Regions from separate parts of the Spiractinospora alimapuensis genome, predicted to be linked through region 3. Evidence: predicted binding sites of a transcription regulator. Region 3 holds the regulator's gene; each other region holds the start of a gene.
The links. The regulator HrcA, encoded in region 3, represses chaperone genes, less so after heat shock. The targets are predictions, from matches to a motif close to TTGGCACTCTCNNNNNGAGAGTGCCAA.

Region 1 (10,744 bases), 1.6 Mb from region 3:
CCTCGGCGAGCGCGAAACGGCCGTCGTAAATCGCCTCGTGGATGTAGCTCTCACCGTCGGCCAGCGTCGCCAGAGTCATCAGCGGCGACTGCAGGTCGGTGGCGAAGCCGGGGTAGGGGGAGGTGACGGCGTTGATGGGACGCAGCGGCGTCGACGGGTCCCGGTGGACGTGCAGAACCGCGCCCTGCTGGGCGAACTCCACGCCCATCTGCTCCAGCTTGTGCCGGGCCACACCGAGGTGCTCGAGGTGGGCGCCGACCAGGCTCACGTCCCCACCGGTCGCGGCGGCCATCATCGCGAAGACGCCCGCGTCGATCCGGTCGGGCATGATGGTGTGCTCGACGGCGGTGAGCTCGCTCACGCCCTCCACCGTGATGAACCCGGTCCCACCACCGGTGATCTTCGCGCCCATGCGGGTGAGGAAGTCGATGACGTCGAGGACCTCGGGCTCCAGCGCCGCGTTCTCGATCACGGTGGTGCCGGGAGAGAGGACCGCCGCCATGAGCAGGTTCTCGGTGCCGGTGTGGGACGGGGTGTCGAGGTAGAGGTGGCCGCCACGCAGGTTGCGCGCGTCGACGTTGATGTGGTTGCGCTCGTCGTCCTCGGATACCTCGGCACCCAGCCGCGCGAACCCGCGGTAGTGGAAGTCGAGGTTGCGGCTGCCCAGGTTGCATCCGCCCACGCCCTCGATGCGCGCGTGCCCCATGCGGTGCATCAGCGCGGGCACGAACAGGACCGAGCCGCGGAAGCGGGACGCGATGTCGGCCGGAAGAACCGCGCGCTCGGGGTCGTTCACCCCCGACGCGTCGATGACCACGGACCGCTCGGGCTCGTGGAACTCGACTTTGGCACCCACGTGCTCCGCGAGCTCCAACGCGCGACGCACGTCCTGGATGATCGGGACGTTGCGCAGGACTGTGCGTCCCTTCGCCGCGAGCAGCGCGGCACCGATCATCGGCAGGACGGCGTTCTTCGCGCCCTGGATGAAGGCGGTTCCGTTGAGGGGACGTCCGCCGCGGACGCGATAGCGTACCTCGTGGCCCATGCTCATGATCGCCTTGCTCCTTCTGACTGACGAGGCGGCTCAGAAACCCCGAATTCCTCAGCGTGTTCTGTACTGGGACGTTGGTTTCCTACCCGACGTTCCACGGACCGCTCCGGGGGCCGGGGCAAACGGCGGGGGCGCTCAGCCCACTCGGGGCGTCCAAGGCCCGCCGCGGCCGAGGGGCGGCGTCGCTGCTCCCAACGCGGGAGTCAACCGGAACCACTGTATGTGCAGACCGACCAGACTTGTGTCATCGTGCCGGGAATCACGTGCGCCCCAAGAGGCGTCCGGATCCCCTGCCACCATGACGTACGAACCGCCCGCCGGTCACCCTTCCGCGCCGACTCCCGAGGCGATGTCGGTCCGAACCCGCGCCCCACGGAGCTCGATTCGTTCCACGGCAGCATAGGCGCTGGCCCGGGCCGTGGGAACATCGGCACCCGTCCCGACGACACTGAGGACGCGTCCCCCGGCCGTCGTGATGTCATGGGCTCCGCTCCACGCGGTCCCGGCGTGGAGCACGTAGGCACCGGCGACCTCCTCGGCCGCTGAGATTCCTGTCACGAGGTCACCGGTCACGGGGTCGCTCGGGTACCCGTCGGCGGAGACGACGACCGTCACCGCCGCGCCCGGCCGCCACTCCAGGGTGGTCTGGGGCGGGAGCCCGCCGGTCGCGGTGGCGAGAAGCAGCCCGCCCAGGGGAGTGGCCAGCCGGTCCAGGACCACCTGCGTCTCGGGATCGCCCAGGCGGGCGTTGAACTCCACGACCCGGGGGCCGGAGGAGGTGAGGGCCAGGCCGACGTAGAGAACACCCTGGTAGGGGATGTCCCGCCGTGCCATCTCCGCGATGGTGGGCCGCACGACCTCCGCCATGACCTGGTCCACGAGATCGTCCGGCACCCAGGGGACGGGGGCGTAGGCTCCCATCCCTCCGGTGTTGGGTCCCAGGTCGCCGTCCAGCGCGCGCTTGTAGTCCTGGGCCGGAAGCATCGGAACGGCGTTGGTTCCGTCGCTCAGGGCGAACAGTGAGAGTTCCGGCCCGTCGAGGTACTCCTCGATGACGACCTTCTCGTGTCGGCTGGCGTGCTGTTCGGCCTCGGCCATGTCCTCGGTCACCACGACGCCCTTACCGGACGCCAGACCGTCGGCCTTGACCACATACGGCCCGCCGAACTCCTCCAGCGCGGCCCGCACCTGCGCCGGTGAGTCACAGGTGCGCGCGGACGCGGTGGGTACGCCGGCCGCGCGCATGACCTCCTTGGCGAAGGACTTGGACCCCTCCAGACGGGCCGCCCGCGAGTCCGGGCCGAAGCACGGCACACCGTAGTGGCGCAGCTCGTCGGCGACCCCGGCGACCAATGGGGCCTCCGGACCGATCACCACGAGGTCGGCCCGGACCCGTCCGGCGAGTTCCCGGACGGCCACCGGATCGGTCACGTTCACGACGTGGTTCTCACCCAGCGCGGATGTTCCGGGGTTACCCGGAGCACAGTGCAGGCTGACGACGTTGGGATCACGCGAGAGCGCTCGCGCCAGGGCATGCTCGCGGCCACCGCCGCCGAGGACAAGGACCTTCACAGTGCTGAGCCTATTGGTTCGGTGTCGATGGGTGAGAGGAATGGGTCACACGAGGGAACGCAGTTCCAGGGTCTGCTCGCGCCCCGGCCCGACGCCCACCGCGGAGATTGGTGCTCCGGAGAGCTCGGCGATGGTGTTCACGTAGTCCTGGGCGTTCTTGGGAAGGTCCTCGAAGCTCCGCGCCAGGCTGATGTCCTCGCCCCATCCGGGGAACGACTCGTAGATGGGCACGGCCCGGTGGAACTCCGTCTGGGTCATCGGCAGCTCGTCGTGGCGGACCCCGTCGACGTCGTAGGCCACACAGACGGGGATGCTCTCCAGGCCGGACAGGACGTCCAGCTTGGTGAGGAAGAAGTCGGTGATCCCGTTGACGCGGGTGGAGTAGCGCGCGATGGGGGCGTCGAACCACCCGCAGCGGCGATTACGACCCGTCGTCACGCCGTATTCGTGCCCGCTCTGGCGCAGCCAGTCACCCATGTCGTCGGTGAGCTCGGTGGGGAAGGGGCCCGCGCCGACCCGGGTCGTGTAGGACTTCAGGATCCCCACGATCTTGCTGATCCGGGTCGGGCCGATGCCGGCGCCGGCCAGCGCCCCGCCGGAGGTCGGGTTGGAGGAGGTGACGAACGGATAGGTGCCGTGGTCGACGTCGAGCAACGTCGCCTGGGACCCCTCCAGGTACACGGTCTTGCCCTCGTCGAGCGCCCGGTTGAGGGCGAGACTGGTGTCGGCGACGTAGGGGCGGAGCTGTTCGCCGTAGCCGAGGTACTCGTCGAGGATCTGCTCCAACTCCAGGCCACGACGGTTGTAGATCTTGGTCAGGGTCTGGTTCTTGTCCGCCAGCGCCAGCTCGAGCTTCTTGCGCAGGATCTTGGGATCGAACAGGTCCTGGACGCGGATGCCCACGCGAGAGATCTTGTCGGCGTAGGTGGGGCCGATACCGCGGCCGGTGGTGCCGATCCGGGACTTGCCGAGGAAGCGCTCGCTGACCTTGTCCAGCGCCCGGTGGTAGGGCATGATCAGGTGCGCGTTCGCCGAGATGAGGAGGCGCTCGCAGGTCACGCCACGTTCCTGCAGCCCGCGGATCTCCTCGAACAGCACCGCGGGGTCCACGACCACGCCGTTGCCGATGACCGGTACGACGTCGGGCGAGAGCACGCCAACAGGCAGGGAGTGCAGGGCGTAGTGCTCCGAGTCGATCACGACGGTGTGCCCGGCGTTGTTTCCGCCCTGGAACCGCACCACGTAGTCAACGCGATTCCCCACGAGGTCAGCGGCCTTGCCCTTGCCCTCGTCCCCCCACTGGGCGCCAATGATGATGATCGCTGGCATCCGTGACTACCTCAACATTCTGGTTGTCTCCCGGCGTGGTGCCCATGGTGTGTCGCTACGACGTCGGGGGGCACGAAAACGACCCCCGGCGCAAGAACACACCAGGGGCCCTTGCGAATTGAGGCTACACGATGCCTCCGGCGCGCCTCGGTTCGGCCATCGCGATGGCCTGCTGCGATGGCGTCCGCGAATCGCGGCAGGGCGTCAGCCGAGCGCACGAAGCTGGTCGGCGAACCATCGTTGTGGCGGGAGAGCCGCGGCGGCGTGCGCGAGCCGCTCCAACCGCCGTGCCCGTTCGCCGCTGGGCATGATCAGCGCGCGGTGCAGCGCCTCGGCGGTCTCGGTCACGTCGTAGGGGTTGACCATCAGCGCGTCGTCGGCGAGCTCGTCCGCGGCGCCGGCCTCCCGGGAGAGGACCACCACGGCGTCGTTGTCCGACAGCAGCGGCCCCTCCTTGGCGACGAGGTTCATCCCGTCCCGGATCGGGTTCACCAGCAGCACGTCGGCGATCTGGTACGCGGCGAGCGAGCGCGGGTAGTCGTCGGTGACCTCGAGCAGCAACGGAGTCCAATCGGAGGTGCCGAACTCGTCGTTGATGTCCTTGGCCAGCCGTGTGACCGCCTCGGTGTAGTCGCGGTACTCGGTGATGTCGGTGCGGCTGGGGTAGGCCGAGGCCAGGTGCACGACGCGCCCGTGCCACTCCGGGTGGGTCGCCAACAGCTCGCGGTAGGACTCCAGGCCCCGCACGATGTTCTTGGAGAGTTCGGTGCGGTCGACCCGGACGATGAGCTTGCGCTCTCCGACGGCCTCCTGGAGCAGGCGGCGCCGCTCCGCCACGTCCGACTGGGCGGCCCGCTCCTTCAGCCCCTCGGCGTCGGCGCCGAGCGCGTGCACGCCGACGCGGACGACGCGGCCACCGATGCGGATGGTGCTCTCGCGGCGGTCGACGTCGGCGTCCAGGACGCTGGCACAGCAGTCGAGGAACGCGTCGGCCCAGCGTTGGCTGAGGAAACCGAGGTAGTCGGCGCCGAGCATGCCCTCGAGTAGCTCACGGCCGACCGCCGTCGGCAGGATCCGGAAGTACTCCGGGGGCGCCCACGGAGTGTGGGAGAAGTGGGTGATGCGCAGGTCCGGTCGCCGGTCGCGCAGGAGACGCGGAACCAGGGCGAGGTGGTAGTCCTGCACGGCCACCTTGGCGCCCTCGGCGGCACCGGTGGCCAGGGCGTCACAGAACGCCTTGTTGTAGGCGCGGTAGTCCGCCCACACCCCCTGGAAGTCGGTGTCGAACGCCGGGTTCGTGGGAGTGTCGTACATCATGTGGTGCACGAACCACAGCACGGAGTTGGCGACCGTGGAGTAGGCGTTGGCGAAGGTCTGCGGCGCGATGTCCAGCATGCGCACCCGGCCGGCGCCGAGGTCGGGGTGCGCGAGGTCCAGGCGCCCCTCCGGCGCGCTGCGTGCGGCCTCCCGGTCCAGTTCGGTTAACGCCGCGCAGACCCACAGGGTCTCGGTCCCGGGGTCCGCGCTGACCGCACTGAGTCCGGACACCAGACCCCCACCGCCGCGACGGGCGCGGGGGGACTTCGATGCCTCGTCCAGAGTGAAGGTCGCGGGCCCCCGGTTTGAAGCGACGAGGATTCGGGCCTTGTCCACGTGTGCGACCACCTCTCACGCATCGGCCTAAGTCTTGTCAATCGAGGCTATCCCGGCATGACGGGACAACGGGTGCACGGGTTGCGTGTCGTGCCGTTTCATGGTCCTGCGTACCCCACTTTGGTGACGCTACAGCCCCGTCAGCTAAGGTGTGGAGAAATAACAACCGAATAGTGCTCATCCAGAGGGGTGGAGGGACCGGCCCGACGAAGCCCCGGCAACCATCTTGGCTGACAGGTTCGCGATGACGCGGACGCGGCCGAGGCAGGTGCCAACTCCGGCCTGTGGTCAAGGTGGCCACGGGGAAGATGAGGGGAGCTGCCTCGCATGGCGATCACCGCCACCGAATCGCACACGACCGTCACCCGTCCCTTCGGACCCGCCTCCGCTCTCTCGTGTCGTGAGTGCGGCGAGCGTTACGAGATTGGGCCGCGTTTCGCGTGTGAGCAGTGTTTCGGGCCACTCGAAGTGGCCTATGACTTCTCCGGCGTCTCCATCGACGCGATCAAGAGTGGACCCCCGTCGATCTGGCGGTACGCGTCCCTCCTTCCCGTTCCGGCCGACGTCGCCTCCCGGCCCAACATGGCTCCCGGCTTCACGCCGCTGGTTCGCGCGGACCGGCTCGCCGCCGAGTTGGGCCTGCGTTCCCTGCACGTCAAGGACGACTCCGCCAACCCCACCCACTCCTTCAAGGACCGTGTGGTGGCGATGGCGGTGGAGGCCGCGCGCGCGTTCGGCTTCCACACCCTCTCCTGCTCCTCCACCGGCAACCTCGCGGGCGCCGTCGGTGCCGCGGCCGCGCGGGCGGGCCTGCGCTCCTGCGTGTTCATCCCGGCCGGCCTGGAGGAGGGCAAGGTCGTCATGGCGGCCGTCTACGGCGGCCGTGTCGTGGCGATCGACGGCAGCTACGACGACGTCAACCGGTTCTGCTCCGAGCTCATCGGCGATCCCGCCGGCGAGGACTGGGGCTTCGTCAACGTCAACCTGCGGCCCTTCTACGCGGAGGGGTCCAAGACCCTGGCCTACGAGATCGTCGAGCAGTTGGGCTGGCGTCTCCCGGAGCAGATCATCATCCCGATCGCGTCGGGATCCCAACTGACCAAGATCGACAAGGGGTTCCGCGAGCTCATCGAGCTGGGGCTCGTCGAGGACACGCCCTACACCGTCTTCGGGGCCCAGGCCACCGGGTGTTCGCCCGTGGCCAAGGCGTGGGAGGCGGGGCACGACGTGGTGCAGCCGGTGAAGCCGGACACCATCGCCAAGTCCCTCGCCATCGGCAACCCGGCGGACGGGCCCTACGTGTTGGACGTGGCCCGACGCAGTGGGGGGTGCGTGTCCCACGTGTCCGACGAGGAGATCGTCGACTCGATCTCGCTCCTCGCCCGGACCGAGGGCATCTTCGCCGAGACCGCCGGGGGCGTGACCACCGGCGTGCTGCGACGTCTGCTCGCCGAGGGAAAGCTGGACCCGAACAAGGAAACCGTCGTCCTCAACACCGGTGACGGGCTGAAGACCCTCAACGCGGCGACCGCGGGGGTGTCCGCCACCATCGCTCCGTCCCTCGAGGCGTTCCGGGACGCGGGCCTGGCGCACTAGCGGGCGCGCCGGTACACACCGGTCAACAAAAGTCAGATGCTGCGAGCGAGGAGAGTAACGAAGCGATGAGCGGCGTGAACGTTCGGGTCCCCACCATCCTGCGGACCTACACCAGTGGTGAGTCCGAGGTAACCGCGTCCGGTGCGACCCTGCGCGAGGTGCTGACCGACCTCGAGACCAACTATCCCGGGATCTCGGCGCGGATCCTCGACGACTCCGGCAAGATCCGGCGCTTCGTGAACGTCTACGTCGGCGACGAGGACGTGCGCTTCGCCTCAGGGGTGGAGACCGCGACCCCCGCCGGCAGCCGGGTGTCCGTCGTCCCCGCCGTCGCCGGGGGCTGAGCCGCCGATCCGTCCGGACAGGGTGAGCTGTTCCGATCCCCTGGGGTTCCCACCACGCGTGGGTCGACGCCCCAGGGGATCGTTGTTCTCGGCCCTTCTCGGTGGCGTCGTCTTTTGCCAGCTCGCCGGGTCGAGGGCGGTGGTCGCAGGGGATGACCTGTGCCAACGCGTGACGGTAGCCTGGCACCGGAGCATTTGCACTCGCCCGGGGGGAGTGCTAAAAAGGCGTTAGCACTCCATGCTTTGGAGTGCTAATCATCAGGCTCGGGGCGACGAGGCCACGACCGTCGGCAGAGGGGTTGTCGGACAGGTCGGGTCGTCCGTCGCGGGCGTCGGCTCGAACCTACTGCGAACCAGCCCGGTACTCGGGAGGACCAACAGTCTCATGGCAGCCAAACTGATCGCGTTTGACGAGGAAGGCCGGCGCGGCCTTGAGCGCGGCATGAACCAGCTCGCGGACGCCGTGCGCGTCACGCTTGGCCCCAAGGGCCGCAACGTCGTTCTGGAGAAGAAGTGGGGCGCCCCCACCATCACCAACGACGGTGTCTCCATCGCGAAGGAGATCGAGCTCGAGGACCCGTGGGAGAAGATCGGGGCCGAGCTCGTCAAGGAGGTCGCGAAGAAGACCGACGACGTCGCCGGTGACGGGACCACCACCGCCACGGTGCTCGCCCAGGCCATGGTTCGTGAGGGGCTGCGCAACGTCGCCGCCGGCGCGAACCCCATCGGCCTCAAGCGTGGCATCGACGCCGCGGTCGGCCGTCTGAGCGAGGAGCTCGCGAACCTCTCCAAGGACATCGAGACCAAGGAGCAGATCGCCTCCACCGCGTCCATCTCCGCCGGCGACAGCCAGATCGGCGAGATCATCGCCGAGGCGATGGACAAGGTCGGCAAGGAAGGCGTCATCACGGTCGAGGAGGGCCAGACCTTCGGGCTGGAGCTCGAGCTCGCCGAGGGTATGCGCTTCGACAAGGGCTACATCTCGCCGTACTTCGCCACCGACCTGGAGCGCATGGAGACGGAGCTTGAGGACCCCTACATCCTCATCGTCAACTCCAAGATCTCCAACAACAACGAGTTCCTTCCCATCGTGGAGAAGGTCCTCCAGGCGGGCAAGCCGCTGATGGTCATCGCCGAGGACGTCGAGTCCGCGGCGCTGCAGACCCTGATCGTGAACAAGATCCGCGGCACCTTCAAGTCCGTCGCGGTGAAGGCTCCGGGCTTCGGTGACCGCCGCAAGGCGCAGCTCGCCGACATCGCGGTGCTCACCGGTGGCCAGGTCATCACCGAAGAGGTGGGCCTCAAGCTGGAGAACACCGAGCTGGAGATGCTGGGCCGCGCCCGCAAGGTCGTCGTGACCAAGGACGACACCACCATCGTCGACGGCCAGGGCGACGCCGAGGCCATCTCCGGCCGGGTCAACGAGATCCGCAGCGAGATCGACCGGACCGACTCCGACTACGACCGCGAGAAGCTGCAGGAGCGCCTGGCGCGCCTCGCGGGCGGTGTCGCGGTCATCAAGGCCGGTGCCGCGACCGAGGTGGAGCTCAAGGAGCGCAAGCACCGTATCGAGGACGCGGTGCGCAACGCCAAGGCCGCCGTCGAGGAGGGCATCGTCTCCGGTGGAGGCGTGGCCCTGCTCCAGGCCGGCGGGCCGGCGTTCGAGAAGCTGGACGTTGACGGCGACGAGTCCATCGGCGCCGGCATCGTGCGGCGCGCCATCGAGGAGCCGCTGAAGCAGATCGCCGAGAACGCCGGCCTCGAGGGCGGCGTCGTGGCGGAGAAGGTCAAGAACCTCGAGCCGGGAATCGGCCTGAACGCCGCGACCGGTGAGTACACCGACCTGCTCAAGGACGGCGTCATCGACCCGACCAAGGTGACCCGTTCCGCGCTGCAGAACGCCGCGTCCATCGCTGGCCTCTTCCTCACGACTGAGGCGGTTATCGCCGAGAAGCCGGAGAAGGAGAAGGCCGCCGCGGACCCGAGCGGTGGCATGGGCGGTATGGACTTCTAGTCCCACCCCCACGCTCACGATGGGCGGCACCCCTGTGGGGGTGTCGCCCATCGTCGTATGATCGGCGAAACCATTCCCCCAGTGGAAGCGTCAAAGTCGCCGTGCAGGATTTCTTCACGACCGTTCCCCTGGTGGTGCGTCAGCCGCAAGGGGGTTTCGGTACCCTCAGCGAATACCACTGCTACGACCAGTGGGGCCGTCAGGTCGCCCACGTCCGCGAGGTGGGCGTGGACGCCGCGATGCAGGTGTTCCGGGTGATCGGCCCCCTCGCCGGCGCGAGCCACCAACGACGCGTCGTCGTGTCCGACGGGTGGCAACGACCCCGCCTCTACATCCACAAGGAGTGGTCGTTCGGTGCGGCTTCCACCGTGGTGCAGGCGCCCGACGGGTCGATCGTCGGCAGGATCCACCAACAGTTGCGGTTGTTGCAGGCGGAGTTCCACCTCAAGGACGCCCACCAACAGCACCTCGGGACGATCCAGGGCGACCTCTTCGCGCACGACTTCCAGATCTTCGACGCCTACCAGCACGAGATCTGTCGCGTGAACCGTCGCCTGCAGGGGCTCGCCGAGGTTTTCACCACGGCCGACACCTACGTCGTCTGGAGGCGCTACCTGGACCTCCCCGAGCCACTGCTGACACTGGTGGTCGCCTCCGCGATCGTCATCGACCTGGTACTCCACGAGGGATAGCCCAGGACCACGAGGCGAGCGGGAGACCCCGTGCTGGTCCAGCCCCGTGGTCGTACCCGGTGCGTGTACGGTGAACCTGCCGTGTTCGCGGAACCCCTCTGTGCCGTCACCCCCTGGCGGTGCTGCGAAATCGGAAAAGAGTTGCCATGGAGAATCTCTACGGCTCCCCTGTGCTCATGGTTGAGCAGCCGCGCCGGCTCATGCCGGACAGCCACTACAACGTGTACGACGGGAACGGCTATCCCACGGCACACGTACGGGAGTTGATGCCCACCGCACAGTTCCTCGGGGGTGGTGGGCGGTACCGTCCGCACCGGTTCGGCCTCTTCTCTCCCGAAGGCGAACCCATCCTGGTCCTCGACAAGCCGTGGCAGAACGGTCTGCCGAACATCTTCGTCACCGACGCGCACGGTGGCCCCGTCGGCTGCATCGTGCAGGACGTGCGTTTCGCGGGTTCCCGATTCTGGCTCCAGGACGCCCACGGCCAGAACAT
Region 2 (10,744 bases), 2.6 Mb from region 3:
TCCTCCAGGCGGTGCTTCTTCTCCTTGAGCTCCACCTCGGTGGCCGCGCCGACCCGCAGGACGCTCACGCCGCCGGACAGCTTCGCGAGCCGCTCCTGGAGCTTCTCACGGTCCCAGTCGGAGTCGGTCGCCTCGATCTCCTTGCGGATCTGGCGGACGCGGTCCTCCACCTCGGACTCCGAACCGCCACCGTCGACGATGGTGGTGGTGTCCTTGGTGATGGTGATGCGCCGGGCCTGGCCCAGTGTGGTGAGGTCGGCGTTCTCCAGGGTGAGGCCAACCTCCTCGGCGATGACCTGGCCGCCGGTGAGGACCGCCATGTCCTGCAGCATCGCCTTGCGACGCTCGCCGAACCCGGGCGCCTTCACCGCGGCGACGTTGAGCGCGCCGCGGATCTTGTTCAGCGCCAGGGCACCCAGGGCTTCACCCTCGACGTCCTCGGCGACGATCAGCAGCGGCTTCTTGCTCTGGACGACCTTCTCCAGGAGGGGAAGCAGGTCCTGCAGGTTGGAGATCTTGCTCTGCACCAGCAGCACCAGCGCGTCCTCCAGCACCGCTTCCTGGCGCTCGGAGTCGGTCACGAAGTAGGGCGAGATGTAGCCCTTGTCGAACTGCAGGCCCTCGGTGAAGTCCAGCTCGAGACCGAAGGTGGGGGACTCCTCGACGGTGATGACACCGTCCTTGCCCACCTTGTCGAACGCCTCGGCGATGAGGTCACCGATCTGCGGGTCCTGGGCGGAGTTCGTCGCCACGTAGGCGATGTCCGCCCGCTCGCCGACCTCGCGCGCCTGGTTCAGCAGGTGCTCGGAGACCGCGGCGCTCGCGGCGTCGATCCCCGCCTTCAGCGACATCGGCGACGCGCCGGCCGCGACACTGCGCAGGCCCTCGCGGACCAGGGCCTGGGCCAGCACCGTGGCGGTGGTGGTCCCGTCGCCGGCCGCGTCGTTGGTCTTGGTCGCGACCTCCTTGACGAGCTGGGCGCCCAGGTTCTCGTAGGGGTCGTCGAGTTCGACCTCCCGCGCCACGGTCACACCGTCGTTGGTGATCGTGGGCGCGCCGAACTTCTTGTCGATCACCACGTTGCGGCCGCGCGGGCCGAGCGTGACCTTCACGGTGTCGGCGAGGCGGTCCACCCCTCGCTCCAACGACCGGCGGGCTCCCTCGTCGAATTCCAGGATCTTCGGCATTGTCGTCCTCGTGTTCTCAATGCGGCTCGGGGCGCCTCGGCGCGGTCCGGCCCTGTGCGGACCGTGCGCCGGGAGGCGGTCAGAAAGCGGTCACAAACACGTCCGTCCCGCCCGGCACGCTGCCGGCCGGGACGGACGCCCTACAAGAACCGTGGGTCCCTGTTACTACTTCTCGACAACCGCGAGCAGGTCACGGGCAGAGAGCACGAGGTAGTCCTCGTTGTTGTACTTGACCTCGGTGCCGCCGTACTTGCTGTACAGGACGACGTCGCCGACCTTGACGTCCATCTCGGCGCGCTTGCCGCTGTCGTCCAGGCGACCCGGGCCCACGGCCAGGACCTCGCCCTCCTGCGGCTTCTCCTTGGCGGTGTCCGGGATGACCAGGCCGGAAGCGGTCTTCTGCTCGGCCTCCAGGGTCTTGACGACGACGCGGTCGTCCAGTGGCCTCAGTACGGTCTTGTTAGCGGTGGCGGTCGACACGGTGACCTCCCCCTTCAGTTGCTAATCACACGTTGCTGTTCTCACGATGCACATTCACGAAAGGCATGCACAAAAGGGGCGACCACGGCGGCCTGTCGTCGCGGGTGCCAGACCAGCCTCGTCGCTATTAGCACTCAACACCCGAGAGTGCCAATACGGAACAGTAGCCGGGCCCAAAGCCTCAGTCAAACGGCCAAGACGAACGAGCAGAGAAGGAAACACGCAGGTGGAAGCGGGAACTGATGAGGCGGAGCGCGAGGCCATCGACGCGTTCCGCGCACTGCGTACACCGGTTGGGCAGGAGCTCCTCACCTGGCTCGACGACCAGCACGGTCGGGACTCCGACGATCCGTTGCGTCGTGCGGCGCGGGCGCGTCGCGCCGTCGAGACGTGGGCCACGCCCCTGCCCGTCCCCGTCACCGACCTCGTGGGTGCGGCGCTGACCCAGGACGAGCTCCGGCGCCGCGGGGAACGCAAGTGGGGACCGCTGGCCCGCCGCCTGTACTTCACCCCGAACGGTCTGGAGCAGGCCACCCGGGGGTCGGTGGCGCGCTACCGGGCCCGACGCGTCGCGGCGCTGCTCGGCGACCCCTCCCGCCCGGTGGCGGATCTCGCCTGTGGGATCGGCGCCGACCTGCTCGCGCTCGCCTCGGCCGGCGTGACCGTGCGGGGCGTGGACCGTGACGCGCTGACGGTGGAGGTCGCCCGGGCCAACGTGGACGCGCTGGAGCTCGACGCCCGGGGCGCGGTGGAGCTCGGGGACGTGACGGCGTTGGCGCGACGCCCCGAGGAACTGGCCGAGCGCTACGCGGCCGTGTTCTGTGACCCCGCCCGACGCGCGGCTCGAGGACGCGTCTTCGACCCCCGTTCCTACTCCCCACCGTGGGACACGGTGCTCACGCTCGCCCACGCGGCACCCGGCGCCTGTGTGAAGGTCGCCCCCGGGATCGCGCACGACCTGGTTCCACCCGGTACTGGGGCCGAATGGATTTCGGTCGACGGCGACCTCAAGGAGGCGGCGTTGTGGTTCGGCTCGCTCAGCGACGGCACGCGAAGGGCGACCCTCCTCTCCGAGAGGGGATCGGCGGACGCCCTCGATCTCTCCGCCCCCCTCTCCCACGCGGAGCCGGACGCCGACTCGGCACCGGTCACCCTGACGGCCGACCCCACCCTCGGCGATCCGCCGGTCGCGGAGGTGAAGGGGTTCCTGTACGAACCGGACGACGCGGTGATCCGCGCGGGTCTCGTCGCGGAGGCCGCGGCCGTGGTCGACGGCGCCCTGTTGGACCCACGGATCGCCTACATCACGGGTGACGCCCTGGTGGACACGCCCCTGTGCCGCGCCTTCGCGGTGACGGCGGTCATGCCGTTCTCCGTCAAACGGCTGCGCGCGGCGCTGCGTGAGCGGCACGCCGGAACAGTAACGATTAAGAAACGCGGCTTCGCCGCGGATGTGGACAAGTTGCGCGCTTCGCTCCGCGTCGACGGCCCGAATTCCGTCGTCGTTGTCCTGACGCGTGTCGGCGATCGACCAATCAGCATCCTGTGTGACGAGGTCACGACGGTTTAGCGGACGAGAGCTGTCCCCGTCTGGGCGCGGAAGCGGCATTCGAGAGGTACCAAAAATGCATTCCGGTCCTTGATGGGTGGCCCCGTTCCGATTTCGGCATTGTCACCTCTTCTGATCGCACCGGGCTCCTATCGTTAGACTGTCCGTGCCCGACCGATTTCACGGTTGGGAATGTCCGTGCCAGCACACTGGTCTGGGCTGCGCGGAAAAACCGCCTCCACATCGCGCCGCAGGGAACCCCCCAGGGATGCGCGCGTCATGGAGCCTCCGCCCCGGAACGGCCCTCCGGGCGGCGATCGATCCACCCATCCACGTGAGCCCGGTGGGTGGGAGGCGCAACACCGAAAAGGAGCACCTCGGTGGACCACCTGAATCAGAACTTCCTCAACGGGGGAGAACAGACCGGGATCTCCGACCGAATGCGGGATCTTCTCTCCCGCGCCGCGCAGGACCAGCTCTCCGAACAGCAGTCGCAGGGCGCCGTCACCGAGGAGATGCGCCAGCGCCTCGAAGGCGTGGAGTGGCTGCTGCGCGAGTTTCGGGAGCGCGAGTTCTCCGCACTCGCCCAGGCGGTGACCACCGTTCAGGGGCAGTTGGAGGAACTCACTGGTCGGCCCCCGGAATGGGCGGAGACCCTCGCCGAGCACATTGACCGTGTCGGTGAACGTATCGCGCCGCTGTCGGAGCTTCCGGCGATGCGCGGCGGAATCGACGGCGTCACCCAGAACCTCGACACGGCGCTGGGCCGGTTGGAGACCATCACCGAGGCCAACCAGCGCACCGCCGACCAGCTCGAGGCCCTCACCTCACGGGTCGACACCCTCCAGAGCACGCTGGAGGCCCGGGCCGGGCAGCTCGACACCGCGGTCGAGGCCCTGACCGAGCGGGCCACCGCGCTGGAGTCCTCCCTCTCCGCCCTCAGCGAGCGGACGCGGGAACAGCACGAGGCCACGACCGCCCGCGCCGACGAGCGGCACGAGGAGCTCACCGCCAAGGTGGACCAGAGCGCCCAGCGTCTCACCACCCAGGCCGAGGAGAACCACGCCGAGGTCACCGCCGCGGTCAGCGACACCAGCAACGCGTTGACCACGCTCTCCACCGAGACCCAGAGCCGGGCCGGCGACATGGCGAACTCCATCGCCGAGCTGCGCACCGAGTTCGGGGAGAAGCTGGACGTCGCCCGCGCGGAACTGCGCCAGCACACCGACCACCGGCACGACTCGCTGGCCACGGCGATCTCCGAGCACGTCACGGCGCTCACGACCCACTCCGACGAGCAGCGAAACGCACTCGAGGCGGTCGTCAGCGAAGCCTCCTCCGCGGTCGCGCGACTCACGGAGTCGACCGAGGCCCGGATCACCGAGGTGCGGGAGATGGTGGATGCCTCCGCTCAGGCCCTCACCGAACGGTTCGAGCAGGACCGCGAGGCCGTGGGAACGCGGGTCGACCAGCACCTCACCGAGATCACCGACCGCACCGAGCGGGTCCGGGAATCGCTGAGCACCAACTTCGAGACGGCGATGACCAAGCTCAGCGAGCGCGTGGACACCTTCGAGGGCCACTGGGAGGGCAGCTTCCAGGGCCTGGAAGGCAAGATCGACGCGGTGAATGGCCGGCTGGACGGTCTCGACGGTCGTACCGGCGGGATCGAGGGCAAGTTCGAGGGCGTGCACGGGCACTTCGAGGGCGTGGACGGCCGCCTTGAGGCGCTGGACGACCGGCTGGAGTCCCTCAGCCAGCGCCTGGGCCAACTGCCCGCCACGCTTGAGGTCAGCGAGGTGCACCGGCGGCTCAGCGTCCTGGAGGACCGGCCGGTCGTTGACCACTCCGACCGCTTCGACGGGCTGGACCGCCGCCTGGGCGACACGCTGGACCCACTGCTGGAGGAGCTGCGCCGTCGTCCCGACCGGCACGAGTTCGAGGAGACGGTGAGCGACGCCGTCGAGACGTCGCACGACGACATCACCAAGCGCCTCGCGGCGCTCGAGGAGACCATGCTGGCCCTCGCCGAGGCGCTCCTGCGTCCCGGCCGTGACGGCAAGAAGGTCGCCAAGAACGCCGCCCGTCGCGCCGTCGAAGAGGACGACGACGAGGACTGATCTCCTCATTCCCCCATGCATGACACGAAGGGGGGATGGACGACCATTCGTCCATCCCCCCTTCTTCGTGTGTCAGGTAGCCCCGTCGTCACCGCTCGCCCCGCTGGGGTGTTGCGTCGGGCGTGAGGGCGGATGCCGGTGCGCGCCCGCCGGCAGGCCCCGCGCGACACCGACGGCCACCGTGTCGAACTCGGCGGCGTGGCGAACGGCGGACTCAGCTCCTGGACCACGAAGCCACGGAGTTGGCTGTCGATCGCGGCGACGGCGTGCGCCGCCATCGGGACGGAGAACCCGCCGTCACGCAGGGCACCGGGGACAGCGCCGTGGTGGGGGGCAGGGTCGCCGGCGTGTTCGCCGCGGGAGTCCAGCGGGCCCACGGCCTCGGGATGGCGACCCGACGTAGGCCGAGGCGACCCGAGCAGGGGCATGGCCGTCCTCCAGTCGGCCTCCGGCTCTGTGGCGCGATCTCCACAGCGTCCACCATCCCGTCGAGGCCGTCCCTGCCGGATACGTGGTTATGGAGCGACATCGCCTCCACGCACGGCCCGGCGGCGATCGCCCGCACGTCACTACCGAGGTGCCCTTCTCGTCGGCCAGCGCGATCGCGGCAGGTGACCACACGTTCCCTACCGAGCGGAGGTCGTTCCGCCGTCCCAGTGAGTTCACTCGTACGTCGTCGCCGCATCCGGGAAGACGGGGCAGTACCAGTACTCGTCCGGCCGTACGAGGCCCCCGCCATCGTCGGGCGCCTCACCCCCAGCGCGCGAGCTCACGCGGAGCGATGAGGGGAGGAACTCTCGAAACGGGGCCCCGGACCGCGCGTCTTACGCGGCGAGGACCTGCTGGACCGGGAGCGAGGTGTCGGTGGCGAGGTCCAGGGCAGACGGGGGAAGGCCCGCGGCGACCACCTCGGCGCCGAGGGCGGCGATCATCGCGCCGTTGTCGGTGCACAGGGCCGGTCTGGGGACACGCACCTGGATGCCGGCCGCCTCGGCGCGTTCTTCGGCGAGGGTGCGCAGACGGGAGTTCGCGGCGACGCCCCCGCTGATGACCAGGTGCTCGACGCCATGGTCGCGGCAGGCGTCGACGGCCTTGCGGGTGAGAACATCGGTGACGGACTCCTGGAACGCGGAGGCCACCTCGGGGACGGAAACCGGGGACCCCTGGGCCTCGGCGTCCTCCGTCCACCGGGCGACCGCGGTCTTCAGGCCGGAGAACGAGAAGTCGTAGGTGCCGTCGCCCCACTTGCCGCGGGGGAAGCGGAGACTGGCGCCCACGGCTTCTCGCGCGGCGCCATCGATGCGTGGACCGCCGGGGTAGCCCAGCCCGAGTAGGCGCGCCACCTTGTCGTAGGCCTCACCGGCGGCGTCGTCGACCGTCTCACCGAGCAGCCGGACATCGGTCGCGAGATCGCGGACCAGCAGCAGGGAGGTGTGCCCGCCGGAGACGAGCAGCGCGACCACCGGCTTGGGCAACGGTCCGTGTTCTAGCTGGTCGACGGCGACGTGCCCCACCAGGTGGTTCACTCCGTACAGCGGCTTGTCCAGGGCCAGGGCGTAGGCCTTCGCCGCCGAGACCCCGACGAGCAGAGCCCCCGCCAGGCCGGGGCCCGCGGTCACGGCGATCGCGTCGACGTCGCGGAGGGTGACACCGGCGCGGCCCAGCGCCCGGTCCATCGTGGCGGGCAACGCCTCCAGGTGCGCGCGGCTCGCCACTTCGGGGACGACTCCACCGAACCGGACGTGCTGGTCCACACTTGACGCGACGTCGTCACCGAGCAGGGTGCAGCCGCGGACGAGCCCGACCCCGGTCTCGTCGCAGGAGCTCTCGATGCCCAGCACCAGTGGTTCGCCGGTCATGGCTAGTCTTCCCCTCGATCGTTGTCCACGGCGCCCACGGACGCTTGCTGTCGACGCATCACGACACTGTCGACACCATCTCGGTAGTAGCCCCGCCGGACGCCGATCTCGGTGAACCCGAACCACTGGTAGAGCCGTTGCGCGCGCGGGTTGTCGGAGCGCACGTCGAGGAACACGTCGGTCACCGCGAGCCGTTCGGCCTCGGTGAGCAGCGCGGTCAGCAGGGCGGTGCCCACTCCGGATCCCCACCAGCGTTCGTGGACGGCGATGGTCTGGACGTCGCCCTCGGGGGGCACGTAGCGCAGGCCGGCGTAGCCGATCACCGCGGGCTGGTCGGGTTCGGGGTCGACGATCTCGGCAACCTGGTAGTAGCGGCCGTCCGCGCGGAGCTCGTCGCGGAACATGGAGGTGCTCCAGGAGTCGGCGGGAAAGAGCCGGCGCTCCAGGTCCAGCACGCGTGGGAGGTCGTCGGCGTGCATGGGGCGCAGTCGGTAGGCCGGGACGGGCGTCATTGCTGCTGCCATTGTCGGACTCTCTTGGTGGCCCCGGGAACTTGTGCGTCGGGGCGTCGCAGGTACAGCGGATGTGGCTCGGGCAGTGGGGCCCCGGTGACCAGACGCTCCACGGCGAAGGTTCCCAGCGCGGCCGCGGTCGGATGCGTCGGCTCCCACGAATCCTGCCCGGCTCCGAGGGTCTCCGGGTAGAGCGCCGCGCCGGCTCCGATGACGGGCAACCCTCCGGTCTCCACATCGGCGGGTCGGTCGACGGCGATGTCCCCCACCCGGGTGTCGGCGTCGGTGTAGCGCGCCCAGAAGACTTCCTTGCGGCGGGCGTCGGTCGCGGCGACGAACGGTTCCGTGCGCCCGGACGACTTCGCGAGGGCGTCGAGGGTGGGCACGCCCACGCACGGGATGCCCAACGCGTCACGCAGCGCGTGGGCGGTGGCGAGCCCGACCCGAAGTCCGGTGTAGGGGCCCGGTCCGATCCCGACGGCGATGTGGGTCAGGTCGGTCATGGTGGCCCCGGCCGCGCGCACCACGTCGGCGATGCTCGGGGCCAGCAGCTCACCGTGCCGCCGCGCGTCCACGGAAGTCCGCTCGGCACGGACCGTGGCGTCGCCGCCGTCCACCGAGCACACGGCGACGGTGACGGCCGGGGTGGCGGTGTCGAACGCGAGGAGCAGCACTCGGGTCACCTTTCCTGCGTCGCGGGGGTGTCGGCCCAGCGGGCTCCGACGCCGGTGAGGGTCACGGTGCGCGTGTCGTCGGAGTGGCGAACGATGCCGACCTCGAGGCGCTCCGAACCCAGGTGGTCCGCCACGCCCTCACCCCATTCCACGATGGTGACCGAGTCCGGCATGGTCGCGTCCAGGTCCAGGTCCTCCAGCTCGTCGGGGTCCCCGAGCCGGTAGGCGTCGACGTGCACCAGTGCCGGGCCATCGACCAAGGACGGGTGACGTCGGGAGAGAGCGAACGTCGGGGAGGTGATCGGCCCGCGCACCCCAAGGCCGGAACCGATCCCCTGTGTGAGCGTCGTCTTGCCGGCACCGAGCGGGCCGGACAACACGACGACGTCGCCGGGGCGGAGGCGTTCGGCGAGTTCCCGACCAAGGTCACGCATCGCGGTGTCGGTCTCCGCGGTGCGGGTTTCCACACTGGACACGTCATCCAGGGTAGGCAGGTTCCACACCTCCTCGGACACCCTCCTGAGATCGCTCCCTCATCGGCGATACAGCGCGAGAAGCGGTTTGAGCGGGAACAGTTCCCCGAACCGGTGATCGCGGGTCCGTCGAAGCCGGACGGCGACGGCGGGAGCTTGGCGCCACAGGTAGCGTCGCGCCTTGCGCGCGTGGAACGTGTTCGACGCGACCTTCACGACGGGGAACGACCCGACCAGCGGCAGGGAGTACATGATGTTCTCCCACGTAGTGGTGGCCCGCTCCTCCAGGACCACGTCCGCGGGGTCCACCCCCAGGTGGCGAACCGCGTACTCGGCCATGACTGACGCCTCGGAGCGCCGGGCGCCCCGCCGAGAGCCGGCGCCGGTGAACACCAACACGCTCCGGCTCGCCTCGGGGGCGCGAGAACGCACGGCGACGCGTGCCCGGTAGCGCTGCACGAGGCCGGGCCAGTCGCCGGCCCCGCTGGGATAGCCGAGCACCACGATGGCCTCGCGGTCGCCGGCCGGCGGCGGGCGTCGCGGGTACTCCTGTCTCGAAGCCCGCCAGCACGCCCATTCCCCCCAGGCCATCGCGCCCACGACGGCGACGGACACGAACGCGACCAGAGATCCTCGTCGATTCACGAGCTACGGCCCACCTGTCCATGCCCCACGGCGCGCGTGCGGTCAACCGCCGACGTAGCGACGGGCCACCCGGCCGCCGACGCGGGTCACCAGTTCGTAGTGGATGGTTCCCAACCGGTCGGCCCACTCCTGGGCGGTGGGCTCCCCCTGTTCCCCCGGCCCGAAGAGAGTGACGCGGTCGCCGGCCTCCACCGGCTGGTCACCGAGGTCGACGCAGAACTGGTCCATGCACACGGTTCCCGCGATCGGGAAACGGGCACCGTTGACGCTCACCTCGGCGGTGTTGGTCGCGGCCCGTGGGACGCCGTCGGCGTAGCCCAGCGGCACCAGACCGAGCCGTGTCGGGTGTTCCGCGACGAAGCGGTATCCGTAGGACACCCCCTGGCCGGTGTCGATGGAGCGGGTCAGCATGAGCGGCGCGGATAGCGTCATCGCCGGCCGCAACGCGCCGTCGTCCAGCTCGGGGATGGGGTGCAGACCGTAGGCGGCGATCCCCGGGCGCACGAGGTCGTAGTGGCTCTCCGGGAGGGTGAGCGTCGCCGCGGAGTTCGCCAGGTGCCGGACTTCCGGGCGGAGCCCGCCCTTCTCGGCCGTCTTCAACGCGAGCTGGAAGGCGTCCAGTTGCCGCGCGATGGACGGGTGACCCGGCTCGTCGGCACACGCGAAGTGCGAGAAGACCCCGACCACCCGAACGTGCCCGGCCCGCTCCGCGTCCGCCGCCGCCTCGACGGCATGCGCCCAGTCCCGCGGGCTGATCCCACCGCGCGCCAATCCGGTGTCGGCCTTGAGGTGGACCCGGGCCGGTCGACCAACGCGCCGCGCCGCCTCCGCAGCGTCATCGATCGACGCGATGACGCTGATTCCCAGGTCGATGTCCGCCGCGACGGCCTGATCCAGCGGGGTCCCCGGCGGGACGATCCACGCGACGGTCGGCGCCGTGATGCCCGCCGCCCGAACCGCGAGCGCCTCGTCGACGAACGCGGTTCCCAACCAGGTGGCGCCCCCCGCGAGCATGGCCCGTGCCGCCGGCACCATCCCGTGCCCGTAGCCGTCGGCCTTCACCACCCCCATGACAGCGGCCCCGGACGCACGCCGAACCAGCTCACCGACATTGGATCGGATGGCACCCAGGTCAATCCGAGCCTCGGCCTGCCCCGCGACCACCGGCCCGGACTCCGTCGTGCGCTCAGATGCACTGTTCGGCATGGACATGCCTCCATTCTGGCACCGCGCCGAGCCCTGTCC
Region 3 (10,744 bases):
GGGAGGGGTCCCCGCCGGAGCGGGCCCACAGGACGATCCCGCCGGCGACGAAGACGGCGAGGGCACAGATCACGACGCCCGCCCGCAGGCCGGCTGGGGTGAGCGTGTTCTCCTCGCCCTGGTCGCGCAGGCGGCCGAGATACGCACGCAGGGAGGTGGGTTCGGGGTCGGCGACGGTTTCGTAGCCCGGCGGGGGGAACGTGTCCGGCGCCTGGTCCTCGGGTGGGCTCACGTCGTCCCGCCCCGTCGGTGCCGGATCGGTTTCGGAGGAGTGCGGGCGCTCTGCCATGTCGATCACGGTAGAGACGTTGGGCGAGGTCGGCCATCGACGCGGCGCGTCTGTGGACGGACCATCATCCGCGTCCCGTCCGCCCCGGAACCGGTCAGGTGAGGATGAGGGGAAGGCGTGTGACCAGGTCGCCCAACGCGGACCGTTCGGCCGGGGTGGGGCTGCGCCGTCCCGTGCCGACGAGGAGCGCGTCGGTGTCGGTGAGTGCCGGGGGGAACGGCGTCCCGGCGATGAGTTCGAGCAGGGCGCGGGACCGAGCGAGCGCGTCCGCGTGCGGACGCGGCCGGTCAGGGAGGAACGCGACCAGGTCCAGATGATGCAGGGTCCACTCCAGGACGTACGCGGAGAGGTAGTCACGCACGGTCAGCGTGCGGTCCTTGGTGGCGATACGGAGATCCGGGTCGGCGCGTCGGGCGGCCCGCCCGGCGGCGGCCCCCACGTCGTCCAGGTGAAAGATGAGGAGTCGTGGATCCTGGTAGGCGGCCGCGAGACGGACGACCAGCGCGTCGAGTGGCGCCTCACCCGTGGGCGGGGTGTCGACGACGTCCCAGTAACTCGCCGCGTCCGCTGACGCGGCGCCCGTGGTGGGTGTGGCGAGAGTGATCAGGACGTCCTGGGCGTCCAGAACCAGGTGGCACACCACGTCCCGGACCAGCCATCCGGCGCAGCCGGACGGCTGGCCGAAGTCCTCGTCGGAGAGTTCCCGGACGGTCGTCCGGAGGGAGTCCCAGGACCGGGAGAAGACGTCCATGACCCGCAGGCTAGAGGACGGGTGCCGGATCAGCGGTCATTGGCGCGCGCGCCAGGCGTGGGCTCGGCCGAGGATGGCGAGCACCGTGTCGGTCTTGGCGTCGGCGTAGAAGTTCATGTCAGTCCATGATCGTTCGGCCAGGCGGCGTTTGGTGGACGCGTAGAGCTTCCGGTCCTCGGGCGACACCCGAAGCCAGTCCCGCAGCGCCAGGTAGTCGCGCTCTTGCTGGGCGTCCGGTGGCAGGACGTGGAGGTGGACGTCGCGTTCAGCCGTGCGGAGCATCCGGTGCCCGGGCTCGCGTACCCGGAGGTGCAGTCCCGCGGCGGTCAAGGGCTCGACGTAGGCGTCCTCGGTCTCCAGGTCGGCGACGACGAGGAGGAGATCGATGATGGGCTTGGCGGCGAGGCCGGGTACCGACGTGGACCCGATGTGCTCGATCGACAGTGCCGTGTCGCCGAGCCGTTCGCGCACGCGTCCCATCCACTCGGCCGCGAGTGTCGGCCATCCGGTGTCGTAGTCCACGACCACGAACTCGCTGCGTTCGAGTCCGCCGATGAGGACGCCCCGCAGTTCTCGCACCCGGTCCGGATCCATCACTTGACCCTCACTCGTTGGTGGCCGACGACGACCGACGCCCCGGACAGCGAAGCTGGTCCGGGGCGGGTCGCGTCAGGCGTGGGCCGTGTGGCGTCGGCGTCGTGACCCGACGGTCACGCCGTCGCGTCGGCTCAGGCCGCCGTCGTCAGCTTGCCCAGGCGGCTCGCGAGAGCCGACTTGCGGTTGGCCGCCTGGTTCTTGTGGATGATGCCCTTGCTCGCCGCCTTGTCGAGCTGGCGGGCCGCGGCGCGCTGCAGCTCCGTGGCCTCGTCCACGTTTCCCGCGTCGACGGCCTCGCGGAACTTGCGCACGGCGGTCTTCAGGGAGGACTTCACGGCCCGGTTACGCATCCGGCGCTTCTCGTTCTGCCGGATCCGCTTCTTCTGCTGCTTGATGTTCGCCATGGAAAGAGATGCTCCACTCGGTTTGGATCGGGTATGGGCACCGGGCCACGATGTGGGCAGCCGATCCACACGCGGGTACTGGTGCCGACGTCGTTGGGTGCGACCACCGTCCCCACGGTGGCGCCGAACGCCTGAGACACAGGATCCCATTATGCCTGTCAGGGGAGAGTGCTCGCGCCGTGGCCCGTAGCGCGGGGCGGGTGGAATAACCTGGTCGTGGTTACTTGACTCCCCGAACCCGAACGGACAACGGTGCCACAGCACAACCGGACCGACCCCGCGCTGACCCGGAACTTCAGCATCATCGCGCACATCGACCACGGCAAGTCGACGCTGGCTGACCGCATGCTGCAGCTCACCGGCGTTGTCGAGGACCGGCAGATGCGGGCACAGTACCTCGACCGGATGGACATCGAGCGCGAACGCGGCATCACCATCAAGTCGCAGGCGGTGCGCCTCCCCTTCCAGGCGGTGGACGACGAGAGGTACCTCCTTAACCTGATCGACACCCCCGGTCACGTGGACTTCAGCTACGAGGTGTCGCGCTCGTTGGCCGCGTGCGAGGGCGCGGTCCTGCTCGTGGACGCGGCCCAGGGCATCGAGGCGCAGACCCTCGCCAACCTCTACCTCGCGCTCGCGGGAGACCTCGCGATCATTCCGGTCCTGAACAAGATCGACCTCCCCGCCGCGCAGCCCGACAAGTACGCCGCGGAGCTCTCCGGGATCATCGGCTGTGACCCCTCGGAGGTCCTGCGGGTGAGCGCCAAGACCGGCGAGGGTGTCGACGAACTGCTCAACGAGATCGTGCGGCGGGTCCCCGCTCCGACCGGAGACGCGGATGCCCCCGCCCGGGCCATGATCTTCGATTCGGTCTACGACACCTACCGCGGCGTGGTCACCTACGTCCGGATGGTGGACGGCCAGCTCAACAGCCGTGAACGCATCGCGATGATGTCCACCAACGCCTCCCACGAACTGTTGGAGGTCGGTGTCATCTCACCGGAGCCCACACCCGTGGACCGTCTCGGCGTCGGTGAGGTCGGCTACCTCATCACCGGTGTGAAGGACGTCCGACAGTCCCGCGTCGGTGACACGGTCACCACCGCGGCCGCGATGTCCAAGAACCGTCCGGAGATGCTCCCTGGCTACCAGGAGCCCAAGCCCATGGTGTTCTCCGGGCTGTTCCCCATCGAGGGTTCGGACTATCCGGTACTGCGCGACGCCCTGGAGAAGTTGCAGCTGAACGACGCGGCCCTCGGCTTCGAGTCCGAGACGTCCGCCGCGCTCGGCTTCGGGTTCCGGTGCGGGTTCCTCGGGCTGCTGCACCTGGAGATCACCCGGAGCCGCCTGGAGCGGGAGTTCAACCTGGACCTGGTGTCCACGGCCCCCAACGTGAGCTACGACGTCACCCTGGAGGACGGCGAGGAGTTCCACGTCACCAGCCCGGCCGACTTCCCCACGGGGAAGATCGCCGACATCCAGGAACCCATCGTGAAGGCGACACTGCTCACGCCGGCCGAGTTCGTGGGCGCCATCATGGAGCTGTGCCAGAGCCGGCGCGGCACATTGGACGGTATGGACTACCTCTCCGAGGACCGGGTGGAGATGCGCTACACCCTGCCCCTCGCCGAGATCGTCTTCGACTTCTTCGACCAGCTCAAGTCCCGAACCCGGGGGTACGGCTCCCTCGACTACGACGCCGCCGGCACCCAGTCCGCGGACCTCGTCAAGGTGGACATCCTGCTGCAGGGCGAGACCGTCGACGCGTTCTCGGCGATCGTCCACAAGGACAAGGCCTACTCCTACGGTGTCGAACTGACCAAGAAGCTGCGGGAACTGATCCCCCGGCAGCAGTTCGAGGTCCCGATCCAGGCCGCCGTCGGCTCCCGCATCATCGCGCGGGAGAACATTCGCGCCATGCGCAAGGACGTGCTGTCCAAGTGCTACGGCGGTGACATCTCTCGTAAGCGCAAGCTGCTGGAACGCCAGAAGGAGGGCAAGAAGAAGATGAAGATGGTGGGCCGGGTCGAGGTCCCCCAGGAAGCCTTCATCTCCGCCCTGGCGACCGACAGCGGCGCGGAGAAGTCGAAGGGGTAGCCGGTGCCATCGGTGCCCCTGGGTGGGGAACCCGTACCTCCGGACGGAGCGCTGCCGGCGGACGCGTACACGGACCTGGAGCGGGACGACTTCGGTGTCTATGTCCACGTGCCGTTCTGCGCCACCCGGTGCGGGTACTGCGACTTCAACACCTACACCGCCGAGGAGCTGCGAACGGGGCGGGGACCCGACGCCGTGACGGCGACCCGGGAGAGCTACGCCGACACCGCGCGCGGCGAGATCGCTCTCGCCCGGCGGGCACTGGGCGACGCCGCGCCCCCCGTGTCCACCGTTTTCTTCGGAGGCGGGACCCCCACTCTGCTCCCCCCGGAGGATCTGGGGCGGATCCTCGTCGGCATCGACTCCGCGTTCGGGTTGGCCCCCGACGCGGAGGTGACGACGGAGGCCAACCCGGAGAGCGTGGACGCCGACTCGCTGAAGCGGCTGCGCGACCACGGCTTCACCCGTGTCTCCTTCGGCATGCAGAGCGCCAAGAGTCGTGTCCTGGCCACGCTGGACCGGCACCACACGCCGGGCCGCGCGCTCGACAGTGTGCGGTGGGCGACGGAGGCCGGGTTCGAGCACGTCAGCCTGGACCTCATCTATGGCACGCCAGGTGAGACCGACGCCGACTGGGAGGAGTCGGTCCGCGCCGCCGTGGACGCGGGTCCGGACCACATCTCCGCCTACTCGTTGATCGTCGAACCCGGGACCCGCATGGCCACCCAGGTGAGACGGGGCGTGCTGCCCGCACCGGACGAGGACGCCCAAGCCGAGCGCTACCTCGCCGCCGACGCCATCCTCACCGAGGCGGGATACACGTGGTACGAGGTGTCGAACTGGGCTTCCCGCCCCCAGGCGCGTTGCCGCCACAACGCGCTGTACTGGACCAACGGCAACTGGTGGGGGGTCGGTCCAGGCGCGCACAGTCATGTCGGGGGCACTCGGTGGTGGAACGTGAAACACCCCGCCACCTACGCCGGTCGACTGGCCGAGGGCGTCAGCCCGGCCGAGGCGCGGGAGGTGTTGACCGAGGCGGAGCGGCGATTCGAGCACGTCATGCTGCGGTTGCGCCTGGCCGAGGGGTGCCCGACCGAGCTCCTGACAGACGAGGGCCTACGGTCCGCGCGCACCGCCGTCGCCGACGGTCTGCTCGAGGCCGACGCGCTCGTGGCGGGACGTGCCGTACTGACGCGACGTGGGCGGCTCTTCGGCGACGCCGTCGTCCGATCCCTTACGTGACCAGCCGCAGACTGACGGGATAGCGGTACCACTCGCCTCGGTTGCCCGCAAGCGCCGCCAGGACACAGAGCACCAAGTCCACGAGAACCACGACCACCAGCAGCGGGATCCCGACGGGGAAGACGGTCAGGGCCATGGCCACCGCGCCGGCGACCAGGACCGTGATCTGGAAGTTGAGGGCCTCGGTCGCGTGGTGCCGTACGAACGCGGACTCCTCCCGCTTCAGCAGGTAGGCCACCAACGGAACCACGACGCTGAGCAGAAGCCCGCCCACATGGCACACGACGGCGAGGAACTGCTCGTCGACCCGTGTCCGTCGTTCCGGAGCGCCGGGCGCGGACTCGTCCGAACCGTCCGGGGACTCGTCGGTACCGCCGTCACCCGGATCGCCGCCCGCCCGGTCGGAAGGACCCGGTTCCCGCGAGGAGGGGCCGGGACGGCCGTTCGAATCAGGGGGAGTGTCGTCCTCCCACTCCTCGTCATGACCCCCCATGACCCCTCCTCGGGTACGCGACTCTCGGTTACTTCACGATACGCACCGCGACAGGATAGCGATAGAGCTGGCCCCGCGCGGCCCGAATGGCGCCAAGGATGCCGAAGACGATGCCGACCGCCCACACCACGGCGATGAGCACGGAGCCGATCGGCGACTGCGCCGGAGCGAACACCCCGAGCCCGAGGTACAAGAGCCACATCGGGATGTAGGCGATGAGCAGTGTGATCTGGAAGTTCAGCGCCTCCGTGGCGTGACCGCGCAGGAAGGGCGACCCGCTCCGCCCGACCAGGAAGACGATCAGGGCGGGCAGCCAGCCGAAGCACGACAGGATGACACCGCCGAGGTGCGCGACCATCGACAGGGTCCGGTCCTGGGAACTGTGCGCGTGCGTGTCCTCCGCGGCCCCGTAGGGACCGGGAGCTCCGTGCGACGGGTAGCCCGGCGCCGGCATGTAACCGGGGACGTCGGGTACCGCACCCTGGCCCGGAGGCGGTTCCTGCTCCCCACCGTAGGGGGACGCGGCGTGTGGTGGTATCCCGTACGAAGGCTGTTCGCCCGTCGGTGGACCGGTCGGCGCCGGCTGTCCCGGTTCCCCCTGTGGACCGTCGGCCCCCGGCTGGTCGGGCTGGCCCGACTGTCCGGTGTCGTCAGGCATACCGGACTCGGCCGAGACGCCGAACGGTCCGGACTGGCCGGCGGGCTGGTCCCACGGCGCCGACGTGGGTCGGTCGTCGAAGGGCCCGGGCTGTCCCTGGGACCCGGGCACGTCCGGCCGTGCCGGCTCCTCCGGTGGGTGGGACTGCGGGGGCTGTCCGGACGCCTGTGACGGCTCACCCCAGGGGGGCTGCCCACCGCTGTGTCCGCCGCTCTGCCACCCCGCGTACCCACCACTGGGGGAACCGCTCGCCGGGTCCCACGCTCCCGCGTTGCCCGGGGACGCCTGGGGGGTCCGAGGGTCCACCTGTCCGGGCGACCCGCTCGGCCACCCGGGGGGACCAGGGTGTCCGGGGTAGCTGGGCTGACCGTGGGGTGGTGAGGGGTACTGCTGACCGCCAGGAGGCCCGGCGGGCTGTTCCCACTGGGGCTGCCGATCGTAGGGCGAGTAGGGCTGTCCGGGTGGAGGCGCGCTCGGGTGCCCCGGCTCCTGCGGATAGCCGCCGTACTGCGGTGGTGGAGGCGGGGGTGCCGGGTGGGCGGGCTGACCACCGGTCGGGTACGGCGCGGGGTGCGCGGGTTGCCCACCCGTGGGATACCGCGGTGGTTGGCCGTAGGACGGCTGCTCACCGGTCGGCGGGTTCGGCGGGGTCTGCCCCCAACCGGGCTGCTGCCCCGGGTATCCCGGCTGACCGGGCTGTCCCGGTTGCTGGGGCTGGCCGGGACCTCCGGGAGGTCCGGGTGGCGGCTGTGCGGCCGGCCCGTACCCCTGCGGATAGCCGGCCCCCGGGTGACCCTGGTCCCCGTGACCCCCGGGTCCCGCGGGGGTGTCCCACACGGGCTGTTGGGGAGGGTGTTGTCCGTACCCGGGGTCGCCCGCGGGCTGGTTCCACTGCGGCGGCTGGCCGTAGGGCGGCTGGCCGGGGTACGGCGGTTGCGGCTGGTAGGCACCGGGACCCGTCGGGGGCGGATGGTCCCCGTTGGGCTGGTGGTGACCGCCCTCGTCCTCCGGCCGTTCTCCTGGTCTGTCGGCTGGTGTTTCAGTCAACGGTCATCCTCGGGCGTGGTCGACGGATCCCTGCTCTGGCCTCTGCTGCCGCGTGGTTGCGCGGAACCACGGTGATCATGATGCCCCTTCGGACGCGGATTCTCAGCCGCGCCACGACCGTCCCACCCTATGGCGAATCCCTCGCGAATAGCGGGAGTCCGGCGGTGGCGGTGTCACTCGGCGATCCGCCGTTGGCGAACACGACGTGACATCGTCCTGCGCTGCGCGGCCTATGGCGTTTGGTGTGTTCGGCGCGGCTGTGCCGCGTGGCCGCCCGCGGCGTGGCGTGGGGCCGGCCAGGCCCGGGGTGTCGGGTCGTCCTAGGACCCCGAGCCGTCGAGGTCGGTGACGAAGTCGATCAGCTCCTCGACGCGTCCGAGAAGCTGGGGCTCAAGGTCCCCGTAGCCACGAACGCTACCCAGGATATGACGCCACGCCTCGTGTTGCTCCATCGGCCACTTCAGCGCGCGCAGAACCCCGGTCTTCCAGTCCAGGCCGCGGGGAACGTCGGGCCACGCCTGGATCCCCACCGCCGAGGGGCGCACCGCGGCCCACACGTCGACGAACGGGTGACCGGTGATCAGCACGTGGGGGTGGGCGACCTGAGCGGCGATGCGCGCCTCCTTGGAGCCCGGGACCAGGTGGTCGACCAGGACACCCAGCCGTCGTCCCGGGCCGGGACCGAACTCGGTGACCAGGCGCGGTAGGTCGTCGACGCCGCCGAGCGGCTCCACGACCACACCCTCCACGCGGAGGTCGTGGCCCCAGATGTGTTCCAGGAGCTCCGCGTCGTGGGTTCCCTCCACGTAGATCCGGCTCTCCCGCGCCACCCGGGCCGGAGCGTCGGGGACGGCGAGCGACCCCGACGCGGTGCGGACGGGGGCGCTGGGGGCGTGGACCGGCTGGACGAGTGTCACGGGGCGGCCGTCGATGAGGAACGCCGCCGGATCGAGTGTGAACACACGCTCGCGACGGTGTCGGTCCTCCAAGGTCACGCTGCCGCGGTCCCATCCGGTGACGGCTCCACAGAATCCGTCGATGGCCGACTCCACGACCAGCTCGTGCTCCAATGGCACCTGGGGTATCTGTCCGGCCCGAGGCCGGCGCCAGTTGCCAGCCAGGACGTCGTCGCCGTACCGGTCGTTCATCCGCACATCGCCGGATTTTACCCGTCGTCGGCGATCCGCCGTCGGACCGATTGGGAACTGATCGGCCGCGCCGCGTAGGATTAGCACTTAGGGGCAGTGAGTGCCAACGGGTGCCCAGGAGGGGGTGAGCGTGCTCGACGACAGGAAACTCACGGTGCTGCGTGCAATCGTTGAGGAGTTCGTTTCCACCAACGAGCCCGTCGGGTCCAAGGCGTTGGCCGACAGGCACGCTCTCGGTGTGTCCTCGGCGACCATCCGCAACGACATGATGTCGTTGGAGGAGGAGGGCTACCTCGCGCAGCCGCACACCAGTGCTGGACGCGTGCCCACCGACAAGGGCTACCGGCTTTTCGTGGACCGGCTCTCGGCGGTGAAACCACTCTCCGGAGCCGAACGACGGGCGATCGAGACCTTCCTCTCCGGGGCGATCGACCTCGACGAGATCGTGATGCGTACGGTACGGCTGCTTTCCCTGCTGACACAGCAGGTCGCGGTCGTGCAGTACCCATCGCTGACGAAGTCCTCGGTCAAGCACGTCGAATTGGTCCCGCTCGCGCCGCGCCGCGTCATGATGGTCGTGATCACCAACACCGGTCGGGTCGAACAGCGCGTCATCGAGGTACCGGAGGAGGCCGAGGAGTCCGCGGTCGACCACGTACGCACGATGCTGAACACCGCGGTGGTGGGCCGGTGGCTCAACGACGTGCCCGAGGCCGTGGACCAGCTTCCCGCGCAGGTGGAGCCGAGCGAACGTCCCCTCCTGAGCGCGGTGCTCAGCGTTCTGCTGGAGACCCTCGTCGAACGCAACGAGGAGAAGATCGTTCTCGGTGGCACGGCCAACCTCGCGGCCGACGATTTCTCCAGCAATCTGCGGGATCTGTTGGAGGCCTTGGAAGAACACGTCGTCCTGATTCGTTTACTGGGTGAGGCGGGCGACCCGTCTATGCTGACGGTGCGTATCGGGGCGGAGAACCCCCACGAGGGATTCCAGACGACGTCCATCGTGTCGGCCGGTTACGGCGTGGGGGACAGTTCCCTGGCCCGGCTGGGTGTCGTCGGTCCGACCAGGATGGACTATCCCGGCACGATGGGAGCGGTGCGTGCGGTGGCACGGTACGTGGGGCAGATCCTTGCCCAGCAGTGAGTCGATGCCTCAGCGACAGTCAGAGTCAACCAGCGGGAAGCGTCGGAGCCTTTAGTGTCCAGAGACTATTACGAGATCCTCGGTGTGCGTCGCGACGCGAGCAAGGAGGAGATCAAGAAGGCCTACCGTCGGCTGGCACGTGAACTGCACCCGGACGTGAACCCCGATCCGGCCGTGCAGGAGCGCTTCAAGCAGGTCACGCAGGCCTACGAAGTCCTGTCCGACCCGGAGAAGCGCCAGATGCACGACGCTGGTGTCGACCCGTTCGCCCCCAGCGGCGGCGGCTTCGGCGCCGCGGGCGGATTCCCCTTCGACGACATCATGAACGCCTTCTTCGGTCGTGGGGGCAACGGCGGCCGGACCGCGCGGGACCGCCGCCGCGGCCGCAACATCCGGGTTCGCGTCGAGCTGGACCTCGCCGAGACCGCGTTCGGGGTGACCAAGGAGGTCACCTTCCCGATCGCGGTACGGTGCGAGACCTGTTCCGGTGAGGGTGCCGCGCCCGGGACCCACCGGGAGACCTGTGGGATGTGCGCGGGGCGGGGCGAGGTGTCGCAGGTCGCGCGTTCCTTCCTCGGCCAGGTGATGACGACCCGCCCCTGCCCCCAGTGCTCCGGTATGGGCACGGTCGTCACCGACCCCTGCGCGGACTGCTCCGGGGAGGGTCGCGTCCGTGACCGGGTGACCCGTACCGTGCAGATTCCCGCCGGGGTCGAGGACGGTACCCAGATCCAGCTCGCCGGTGAGGGTGAGGTCGGACCCAACGGCGGTCCACGCGGGGACATCTTCCTGGAGATCGTGCAGCGCCCACACGCGGTGTTCGAACGCCACGGTGACGACCTGCACTGTGCCATCGAGATCCCCATGACGGCCG

Region 1: a site for HrcA is predicted at 7,740-7,766, ahead of groL (chaperonin GroEL). Genes of this name have one in related genera too.
Region 2: a site for HrcA is predicted at 1,795-1,821, ahead of groES (co-chaperone GroES). Genes of this name have one in related genera too.

The regions. Positions count from the first base shown of each region.
Region 1 is NZ_CP072467.1:3,295,656-3,306,399, reverse strand. It holds gene murA (UDP-N-acetylglucosamine 1-carboxyvinyltransferase) at 1-1,051, opposite strand, end outside; gene purD (phosphoribosylamine--glycine ligase) at 1,373-2,623, opposite strand; gene J4H86_RS15230 (adenylosuccinate synthase) at 2,669-3,952, opposite strand; gene J4H86_RS15225 (alpha,alpha-trehalose-phosphate synthase (UDP-forming)) at 4,157-5,605, opposite strand; SAM riboswitch class I at 5,780-5,920, shown strand; gene thrC (threonine synthase) at 5,933-7,201, shown strand; gene J4H86_RS15215 (MoaD/ThiS family protein) at 7,267-7,545, shown strand; gene groL (chaperonin GroEL) at 7,931-9,559, shown strand; gene J4H86_RS15205 (phospholipid scramblase-related protein) at 9,661-10,251, shown strand; gene J4H86_RS15200 (LURP-one-related/scramblase family protein) at 10,398-10,744, shown strand, end outside.
Region 2 is NZ_CP072467.1:4,266,053-4,276,796, reverse strand. It holds gene groL (chaperonin GroEL) at 1-1,187, opposite strand, end outside; gene groES (co-chaperone GroES) at 1,353-1,667, opposite strand; gene J4H86_RS20005 (class I SAM-dependent methyltransferase) at 1,894-3,237, shown strand; gene J4H86_RS20000 (hypothetical protein) at 3,597-5,336, shown strand; gene tsaD (tRNA (adenosine(37)-N6)-threonylcarbamoyltransferase complex transferase subunit TsaD) at 6,161-7,195, opposite strand; gene rimI (ribosomal protein S18-alanine N-acetyltransferase) at 7,198-7,707, opposite strand; gene tsaB (tRNA (adenosine(37)-N6)-threonylcarbamoyltransferase complex dimerization subunit type 1 TsaB) at 7,704-8,381, opposite strand; gene tsaE (tRNA (adenosine(37)-N6)-threonylcarbamoyltransferase complex ATPase subunit type 1 TsaE) at 8,387-8,815, opposite strand; gene J4H86_RS19975 (YdcF family protein) at 8,915-9,499, opposite strand; gene alr (alanine racemase) at 9,542-10,705, opposite strand.
Region 3 is NZ_CP072467.1:1,671,550-1,682,293, reverse strand. It holds gene J4H86_RS07790 (ComEA family DNA-binding protein) at 1-289, opposite strand, end outside; gene J4H86_RS07785 (maleylpyruvate isomerase N-terminal domain-containing protein) at 384-1,040, opposite strand; gene J4H86_RS07780 (GrpB family protein) at 1,077-1,634, opposite strand; gene rpsT (30S ribosomal protein S20) at 1,769-2,041, opposite strand; gene lepA (translation elongation factor 4) at 2,294-4,138, shown strand; gene hemW (radical SAM family heme chaperone HemW) at 4,142-5,380, shown strand; gene J4H86_RS07760 (DUF4870 domain-containing protein) at 5,373-5,873, opposite strand; gene J4H86_RS07755 (DUF4870 domain-containing protein) at 5,902-7,578, opposite strand; gene J4H86_RS07750 (DUF3097 domain-containing protein) at 7,899-8,726, opposite strand; gene hrcA (heat-inducible transcriptional repressor HrcA) at 8,857-9,870, shown strand; gene dnaJ (molecular chaperone DnaJ) at 9,925-10,744, shown strand, end outside.